DNA from 2 places in the Paenibacillus sp. 22594 genome. Region 2 is predicted to be linked to the other one. Evidence: riboswitches for the same ligand, from Rfam matches in the RefSeq annotation. Region 2 holds a riboswitch; the other holds the start of a gene.
What was found. Region 2 has a riboswitch for S-adenosylmethionine ahead of ACTJKB_RS18835 (methionine ABC transporter ATP-binding protein). Riboswitches for the same ligand answer to the same signal wherever they lie in the genome.
Positions count from the first base shown of each region.

Region 1: linked by a shared signal. The riboswitch ahead of metA (homoserine O-acetyltransferase MetA) and the one ahead of ACTJKB_RS18835 (methionine ABC transporter ATP-binding protein) in region 2 are both predicted to bind S-adenosylmethionine.

Region 1 covers NZ_JBQENA010000001.1:1,389,759-1,394,181, forward strand. Annotated here, with positions in the region: gene ACTJKB_RS06265 (aminotransferase class I/II-fold pyridoxal phosphate-dependent enzyme) at 1-1,121, opposite strand, end outside; gene metA (homoserine O-acetyltransferase MetA) at 1,268-2,197, opposite strand; SAM riboswitch class I at 2,285-2,423, opposite strand; gene corA (magnesium/cobalt transporter CorA) at 2,851-3,786, shown strand; gene ACTJKB_RS06280 (1-phosphofructokinase family hexose kinase) at 3,858-4,423, opposite strand, start outside.
Region 2 covers NZ_JBQENA010000005.1:339,558-343,980, reverse strand. Annotated here, with positions in the region: gene ACTJKB_RS18845 (UbiD family decarboxylase) at 1-965, shown strand, start outside; gene ACTJKB_RS18840 (Cthe_2314 family HEPN domain-containing protein) at 978-1,739, shown strand; SAM riboswitch class I at 1,815-1,957, shown strand; gene ACTJKB_RS18835 (methionine ABC transporter ATP-binding protein) at 2,056-3,072, shown strand; gene ACTJKB_RS18830 (methionine ABC transporter permease) at 3,072-3,740, shown strand; gene ACTJKB_RS18825 (MetQ/NlpA family ABC transporter substrate-binding protein) at 3,800-4,423, shown strand, end outside.

The DNA.
Region 1 (4,423 bases), on a different contig from region 2:
GCAATCAGGTCGTCTACATGCTCAATGCCAACAGAGAAGCGCAGCAGACGGTCATCCACACCGACCGCATCGCGGATTTCCACCGGAATATCAGCATGGGTCTGGACCGCCGGATAGGTCATCAGTGACTCGACGCCGCCCAGACTCTCGGCGAAGGCGATCAGACGGATATGGCGCAGCAGCGGCTCGACATATCTGGCGTCTTTTACCTTGAAGGAGAAGATTCCAGTGTTGCCCGAGGACTGGCGGTTCTGAATCTCATAGCCGGGATGATCGGGCAGTCCAGGGTGGAATACCTCAGCAATGGCTGGATGCTCCAGTAAATAGCGGGCCAGCTCCAGGGCATTGCTCTCATGTCGCTCCATGCGCAGAGCGAGCGTCTTCATCCCCTTCATTAGCTGGTAGCTGTCGTTCGGCGCAAGCACTGCCCCCAGTGAATTATGAAGAACCGCCATTTCTGCAGAGAGCTCGGTGCCTTTGGTTACAATCAGTCCGGCGAGGACATCGTTATGCCCCCCCAAATATTTGGTTGCGCTATGAACGATGATATCCGCTCCTAGCTCCAGCGGCCGCTGGAAAAAGGGCGTCAACAACGTATTGTCGACAATGGTGAGCAGCCCATGATGGCGTGACCATGTACAGACCGCTTCGATATCCGTAATCATCATCAGCGGATTGGTCGGCGTTTCGATAAATACAGCCTTGGTATTTGGACGCCGTGAAGCCTCCAGCCCGTCCAGATCATTCGTATCCACATAGGAAGCACTGATGCCGTATTTGGAGAGAATCCGTTCAAGCAGACGGTATGTTCCGCCATACAGGTCCAGCGAAACTACCAGATGGTCGCCCTGTCCAAACAAGGCAAACACTGTCGTCAGCGCCCCCATTCCAGAACTGCAGGCAAAAGCCGCATCGCCGGATTCCAGCTGTGCCGCAGCTTCTTCCAGCACCAAGCGGGTAGGATTCTTGGTACGGATATAATCAAACCCCGTGCTCTGCCCGAGTCTGGGGTGACGGAATGCCGTCGCGTTGTAAATAGGGTAATTAATCGCACCTGTGGCCGGGTCCTCCTGTGAACCTATCTGCGCCAATCTGCTCTCAATCCTCAGTTTCTCATCCATTGCTGCAGCCTCCTAAGTGTGTGTATGCGTAAATCTCTTCTATATATCATACAGAAATGACTTCACCGTTCTCTAAAAGGATGGTACCATTTCAGCGAGAAATAGAAGGATAATCAATAACGTGAAACCTATAGATTCTTATATTGTTAGAATACTAAATAATCGGCCTGGTCTATATCGTAAGGGGTCTCCTGGTATACATAGTAATTGAGCCAATTAGCGAATAATAAGTTGGCATGGGCACGCCAGACAGCCGGCGGTGTGCGCTGCGGGTCATCCTGCGGATAGTAGTGCTTCGGAATGGCAATGTCCATCCCTTTGGCAATATCCCGGTCATACTCCCATTTTAACGAAAATGGATCATATTCAGAATGTCCGGTCACAAAAATTTGTTTTCCGTCAAGCGTCGAAACCAGATACACTCCGGCTTCCTCGGATTCGGCAAGAATCTGCAGCTCGGGATTCGCAAGAATATCTTCACGCGAGACATCCGTGTGGCGGGAATGCGGAACATGGAACACCTCGTCAAAGCCGCGCAGCAGCTTCACGTTAGTGTGGCTCATGGTATGCGGAAAAACGCCAAAACATTTCTCTTCCAGATCAACCTTGCGTACACCGAAGTGATGATAAAGCCCGGCTTGTGCCGCCCAACAGATATGCATGGTCGAGGTCACATTATGCTTACTCCATTCAAATATTCCCTTTAGCTCTTCCCAGTAGTTCACGTCCTCGAACTCCAGCTGCTCCACTGGAGCGCCGGTTACAATCAGCCCGTCAAAGCGGCGGTCGCTGATCTCATCAAAGGTTTTGTAAAAACTCTTCAAGTGTTCTGCCGAAGTATTCTTCGAGGTATGGGAGCTCGGGTGCAGCAGCACTACATCTACCTGAAGCGGTGAATTCCCGACCAGACGCAGCAGCTGCGTCTCTGTGGTTTCCTTGGTAGGCATCAAATTCAGGATAGCGATTCGTAGCGGGCGGATGTCCTGGTGGAAGGCCTGGCTTTCATCCATTACAAAAATGTTTTCTCCGGACAAAACTTCTTTAGCCGGCAGACTGTCGGGAATTTTAATTGGCATATCAGTTTCCACTCCTTCATTGAGATGAATATAAAAAAGACCTTTCTCGGGCGAGAAAGGTCATATATCTGTTAGTCATATGTGCCTCTCTCATCTGCCAGAGAACTTGTGCCAAGCAGCCTGAAAGGCTTACCTGCAAAAGCTTCCGCAAGAATTAGCACCGTGCGTTCACACGCCGGTTGCCGGGTTTCATCGGGCTAGTCCCTCCACCTGCTCTTGATAAGATTTAGCTGTATTCAATTGAGAAAAAGTCACATAACGTTAAATGCTTTTCTTAAAATTTACTTTAAATCATGAACCTCCTTTTCGTCAAGTCCATACAATGCTAATGGGTCCCTTAAAGCCTCAAGAATTTAGCTTGAAAGACCTATACCCGGAGGTTATACTAGACAAGGGTTTCAAAGGCCCTACCTGACGAAAAGAAGAGGTGAGAGAAGAATGGAAGGCGACCCGAGTTCGCAGTTAAGCGTCCAGAAAGAGCAACCACACAGGATTAACATCAGCTTGCCGGCGGCGGGAGCATTTCTTCTTCATGCCCTCGAACCGTCATTTGGCCTCATGGATTGACCGTACCCCCGGCCAAGCTGATTTTTCCCTGTGCCTATATTAGCACAGACCCTGGAGAAGACTAGGGTCAAGAGGAGTGGAATCAGATGAAAATCCGGTTGGTAAACGCAGGGGTTTTTACACCTGTGGATGACATTGAAGAAACATTGACTGTCCCCGCAGAGGGATTTTATTGGATTGATGCGGATGTTGAGGATTTGGAGCTGCTTCAGCCTTTGTATAATCTGCATGATTTGGCCGTGGAGGACTGCCTCAGTGAAGAGGATCAGCGTCCAAAGCTTGAAATTTACGAAAGCCATTATTTTATTGTAGTTAACAGCATCCGTTTTGATGATGAAGAGATTTTCCTCCGTGCGCTCAACGTGTTTTTGGGCAGACATTTCATTATTACCGTGACCAAGCAAAAAATTCACGAGCTGCGCGTGCTGAAGCCCGTTCTGTGGGAGCAGGAAGTCAGCGAGCCGGACCGGTTCCTCTATCTGCTGATCGACCTTGTCGTAGACAACTTTTTCTCTGTCGGTGACCGGATTGAAGCGCGGATTGAGAAACTCGAAGAGGATATCCTGATGCACACCAAGAAATCGCATTTGAGCGAGATCATCGGTCTGCGCAGTGAAATTCTCTGGTTGAAGAAAATGCTGGGACCACAGAAGGAAGTTATCAACACACTTAACAAAAAAGACCTCCGTCTGATCGATGATCAGCTGCAGAAGTATTTTAGTGATATTTATGAAAATGCGGTCAAGATCTCTGAAACCTTTGAAACGTACCGCGATCTCATGGGGAACTTACGTGAAGCATACCAATCCAGTATCGCCAACCGTGCCAATGAGATCATGAGAGTCTTCACCGCCATTACCACTATATTCATGCCGCTAACGGTCATCACCGGGATCTACGGGATGAACTTTGATAATATTCCTGAGATCCATACCCGCTACGGCTACTACGGAGTCATTGCCGTCATGGTTACACTTGGCTGCGGGATGCTGGTTATATTCCGTAAAAAGGAATGGCTATGAATCATACTGGACGAATAAGCAGGACGAAGGCCCCCTATACCGCATGGTAAGGAAGCCTTCGTCTTTTTGGTTTACTTTAGAGCTTCTGCATCCGCCGCCTCTATTTGTGCGAACAATCGTTCCGCATCTCCGCGTTTACACAGCTGACGCTCAGGGTTCATTACGGCCGCCGCTCCAGAGGCGATTCCGAATTGAACGGCCCGGCGCAACGGCCAGCCCCGTTCCAGGCTGTAGACCAGCCCGCCTACCAGACTGTCACCGGCTCCCACCACACTCAGTACAGGAACTTCAGGCGCCTTGAGATGTTCACAGCCATCCTTTGTTATCAGTAGAGCGCCCTCGCCGCCAAGGGATACCAATACTACCTCTGTCCGTCCTTGCTCGATCAGTTCCAGCGCAGCTGCCCGAACCTCCGCATCACCTGTAATTGCGTGTCCTGCCAGTTCCTCAAGCTCGCGTGCATTGGGTTTGAGCAGATATACTCCTGCATCAGCAGCTTTTTGCAGCGCTTCGCCCGAGGTATCCACAATAACCTTCGCCTGCCATGGCTTCACAACGTCAATGACACGGCCATAAAAATCTGCCGGACAGCCTGGAGGCAAGCTGCCGCTAGCCACAATATAGCTCGGATTCCCGG
Region 2 (4,423 bases):
TCACGCCGCAGGAGCGTCATACGGACGGGCCATTCGGTGACCGCTATGGTTATTACTCCAAACCCCGCGATTTCCCGGTCATGCATGTTCAACGGATTTGGCACCGGAAGGATGCCATCTATCCGGCAACTATCGTCGGCAAGCCACGCCAGGAAGAATACTACCTCAGGGAGTATATACAGCGGCTGCTGGCCCCGGTATATCCGCTGCTAATGCCGTCTGTCAAAGCACTGTGGGAGTACTCGGAATGCGGTCCGCATTCCCTGGTGTCTGCTGTCGTGAGAGAGAGCTACCCTAACGAAGCGATGGCATCAGCCTACCGAATTCTGGGAGAAGGCCAGCTGTCCCTGACCAAATTCCTGCTGCTGACTGATGAACCGGTCGAGCTGACCGATTTCCCGGGACTGCTGGAGAACGTTCTGGAGCGCTTCAATCCCGCCTCAGACCTTATGGTATACGGCAATGTCTCCCAGGACGAGCAAGGGCATCCGGTGAATCCATTGAACAATAGCAGTAAGGCTATAATGGTAGGAGTGGGAAGTCCAGTGCGTGAGCTTCCTTATGCATACACGGAAGGACCAATTTCAGGTGTCACACAGGCAATTCCTTACTGCCGGGGATGTTTAGCCGTTTCCGGTGCATCCTATGAGGAAGATCCTGAACTTGCGTCCCGGCTAGTCGCTGTCCTGCGAGCCCAGGAAACGGCCTGGCCGCTCGTGATTGTGGTGGATAACGCCGCCGATACAGTACGTACTCAAACTTCTTTTCTGTGGACAGTGTTCACAAGGTTCGATCCGGCCAGTGATATATACGCCGAATGTGAGATCAAACGCCATCATATCGGCTATAAGCTGCCCCTTGTGATTGATGCCAGAATGAAACGGGATTATCCGGAGGAGCTGATTCCGCGCGAGGATATTGTTCAGCGGGTTGACCGCAACTGGAAAAGCTATTTCCCACACTGAGGAGGATACAGGATGCTGCGGATATTACTCGGAGAGCCGCCCCGCGAGAACAGCGGTGTGCTGGCTGAAGCCATGGACAATATGGCCAGGCTCGCATCCATGCTGCGCAAGGACATGAACCTGCATGAAGACCGTAACCACGAATACCGCAAACTTGAAATCTGGACGCGCGGCCTAATCTCTTCGCTGGATGAGCTGGAGCAAAGCTGGTTCGCGGCTGCCTTTTTCCGCAAATCCGTTGTAGCGGGCTACATGGATGATATGTCCCCTATGGAGCAGGGCGAATATGCGAGATATGTTTATTTTTATAAAGATGGCTTCATTCGTGTGTTTTCACTGCTGGACAAGCTGGGTACGGTGCTCAACAGTCTGTATGATCTGAATACCAGCAAGGTCAAAGCCCATTTCTCCTATTTTACGGTGCTCCGCCAGTTTCAGTTACTTAAGCAGCATGGAGAACTCGCTGATGAACTGGAGGGGATTAAAAATTCCTACCGGGAGCCGCTAGAGAATCTGCGCAAGCGCCGCAACGCCGAGATCCATTACATGAATGCTGAAATGCAGGATGATCTGTGGCAGAGGCATCAGGGACTTCATGACAGAATTCATCTGGAGGATCTGGACAGCCATCTGGAGGATTTGAAGCAGAGCCTTGAAATGGTATGTAAGACCTTGGCAGCAGCATTCAGATACAGCAATGAGCAGTGGCATAAGAGCAAAATCGCCGCAAATCTAAAGCCTGGGCCTTCTTCTTCAGTAAAAAGTTCCCTTTGACAAAAAAACTTAAACTTACTATACTTGAGCTTACATTAGCAGCTTACATGTTGCGGGAACTAATTTCATAATAAACTCTTATCGAGAGCGGCGGAGGGATAGGCCCGATGAAGCCCGGCAACCGATTTGTAGGTGAAGCGATAATCGTCGCTCTCTTCAAATGTCATGGTGCTAATTCCTACAATGCCGCGTGGTTTGCGGTCGTTGGCAGATGAGAAGGCATGGTTAATACAATCACAGGGCCTCTTGCGATCTGCAATCGATCGTAAGAGGTCTTTTTGGTTTTCATATGGGTTACTTGGGGAGGACAAATGGTTTGATAGAGCTGAAAGGTTTGACCAAGGTATACGGAAAAGGCAGCAAAGCTGCAACGGCGCTCTCTGGACTGAACCTGTCGATTCAAAAAGGGGAGATTTTTGGAGTCATCGGCCACTCCGGTGCCGGTAAAAGTACATTGATCCGTTGCATCAACCTGCTGGAGCGCCCGACGGAAGGCGAAGTATGGGTGGACGGAGTGGAATTGACCTCACTTAGTCAAGGACAGCTCCAGGAGCGGCGGCGAAAGATCGGCATGATCTTTCAGCATTTTAATCTGCTGTCTTCCGCAACGGTGTACGATAACATTGCATTTCCGCTGCGGCTGTCGGGGACACCAAAGGCACAGATTGAAAAGAAGGTTCTGGATCTGCTGGCGCTTGTAGGTCTTGAAGAACACAGCCGTAAATACCCGGCCCAGCTATCAGGAGGGCAAAAGCAGCGGGTTGGTGTCGCGAGGGCTCTGGCCAGCGACCCCGATGTGCTGCTCTGCGATGAAGCTACCTCGGCACTGGACCCGCAGACGACCGATTCGATCCTGCGGCTACTGCTGGACATCAACCGGAAGTTTCATCTGACCATCGTGCTGATTACCCATGAAATGCATGTCATTCAGAGTATTTGCGACCGGGTTGCAGTGATACATGGCGGGGGAATAGTCGAGCAAGGTGAGGTAGCCAGGGTATTCCTGAAGCCGCAGCATGAAGTGACGAGGGACTTTATCCGCAGTGAACACCAGCATGAGGGTCCGCTTCGTGTAGCGCTGGATGCAGTACATGGACAGCACAGCACATCCGTCAAAATCACATTCCTTGGACAAAAGACATATGAATCCACGCTCTCCCATGTGGTCCGGAAAACCGGTGTGGACTTTGCCATTCTTCAGGGAACAATTTCAACGATCAAGGATGTGCCTTACGGCCAGCTCCTGGTGCGCTTTGAAGGCAACTTGGAAGCTGTTGAGGCAACTCTTGCCGAACTGACAGCGCAAGGTCTTGATGTGGAGGTGTTCGGCTAATGGGCAATTTGAACTTTAACGAAATTAACTGGGAAGAAATGCTGGATGCGGGCATAGCGACACTACGAATGTTGGCGTATTCCGGAATTTTTACAATTATTCTTGGTTTACCACTCGGAATTGTGTTATATTTATGGGGAAGATCGAATAACTACTTTATCAGGTTGGTTTACTCGGTATTATCCTTTGTGGTGAATATCCTGCGTTCGGTGCCTTTCATTATCTTGATGGTCGCCTTGATTCCTTTGAGCAAAAGCATCATGGGAACTTCGATAGGTGTACTCGGAACGATTCCGGCGCTGGTGATCGGCGCAGCTCCGTTTTTCGCCCGACTGGTGGAAACGGCTCTACGCGAGGTGGACCGGGGCGTGATCGAAGCGGCGCAAGGGATGGGAGCCACTACCGGTCAAATCGTCTGGCGCGTACTTTTGCCGGAAGCCCGTCCAGGTTTGCTGGCCGGAGTGACCATTACCATCGTTACATTAGTTTCATACACAGCGATGTCGGGGATGATCGGCGGCGGAGGTCTGGGTGACCTGGCTATCCGTTACGGCTATTACCGCTATGAGAAGGAAGTCATGATTATCTCGGTAGCACTGATGGTGATTCTCGTGCAGCTACTGCAAATGGCCGGTGACCGGCTGGTTCAACATTTTACCCGGAAATAAGGTACTTCCATATACAAGCCTTATTCATACACACATACACAATAGAGGGGGATTTACAGATGAAAAAAGTACTGCTCACATTCTTCAGCTTGACCTTGGTTTTGGTGCTGGCAGCCTGCGGCAACAACAATAATACCAATAATGCAGCGAACTCTGCTGCTACGAACGCCCCGGCTGCAGATGTATCCGCAGAGCCGTCAACTGAGCCTGCTGCTGAACCAGTAACACTGGTGATTGGCGCATCCCCTAAACCGCATGCAGAAATTCTGAAGGCAATTGCCCCGCTTCTTGAAAAGCAAGGCATCAAGCTGGAAATCAAAGAATTTACAGATTATATCCTGCCGAATACCCAGCTGGCCGAGAAAGAACTCGACGCAAACTTCTTCCAGCACAAGCCTTACCTGGATGACCAGAACCAAAAGAACGGAACGGATCTGGTATCCGTTACGGCAGTTCACGTTGAACCCTTTGGTGCCTACTCCAAAAAAATCAAATCGATCGACGAACTGGCTGACGGCGCAAAGGTAGCCATTCCGAACGATGCCACCAACGGTGGACGCGCACTGATCCTGCTGGCCAAAAATGGCCTGATCACTTTGAAGGACGACACCAATATCGCTTCCACCACAGCAGATATCACCGAGAATAAAAAGAACCTGAAAATCGTGGAATTGGAAGCCGCT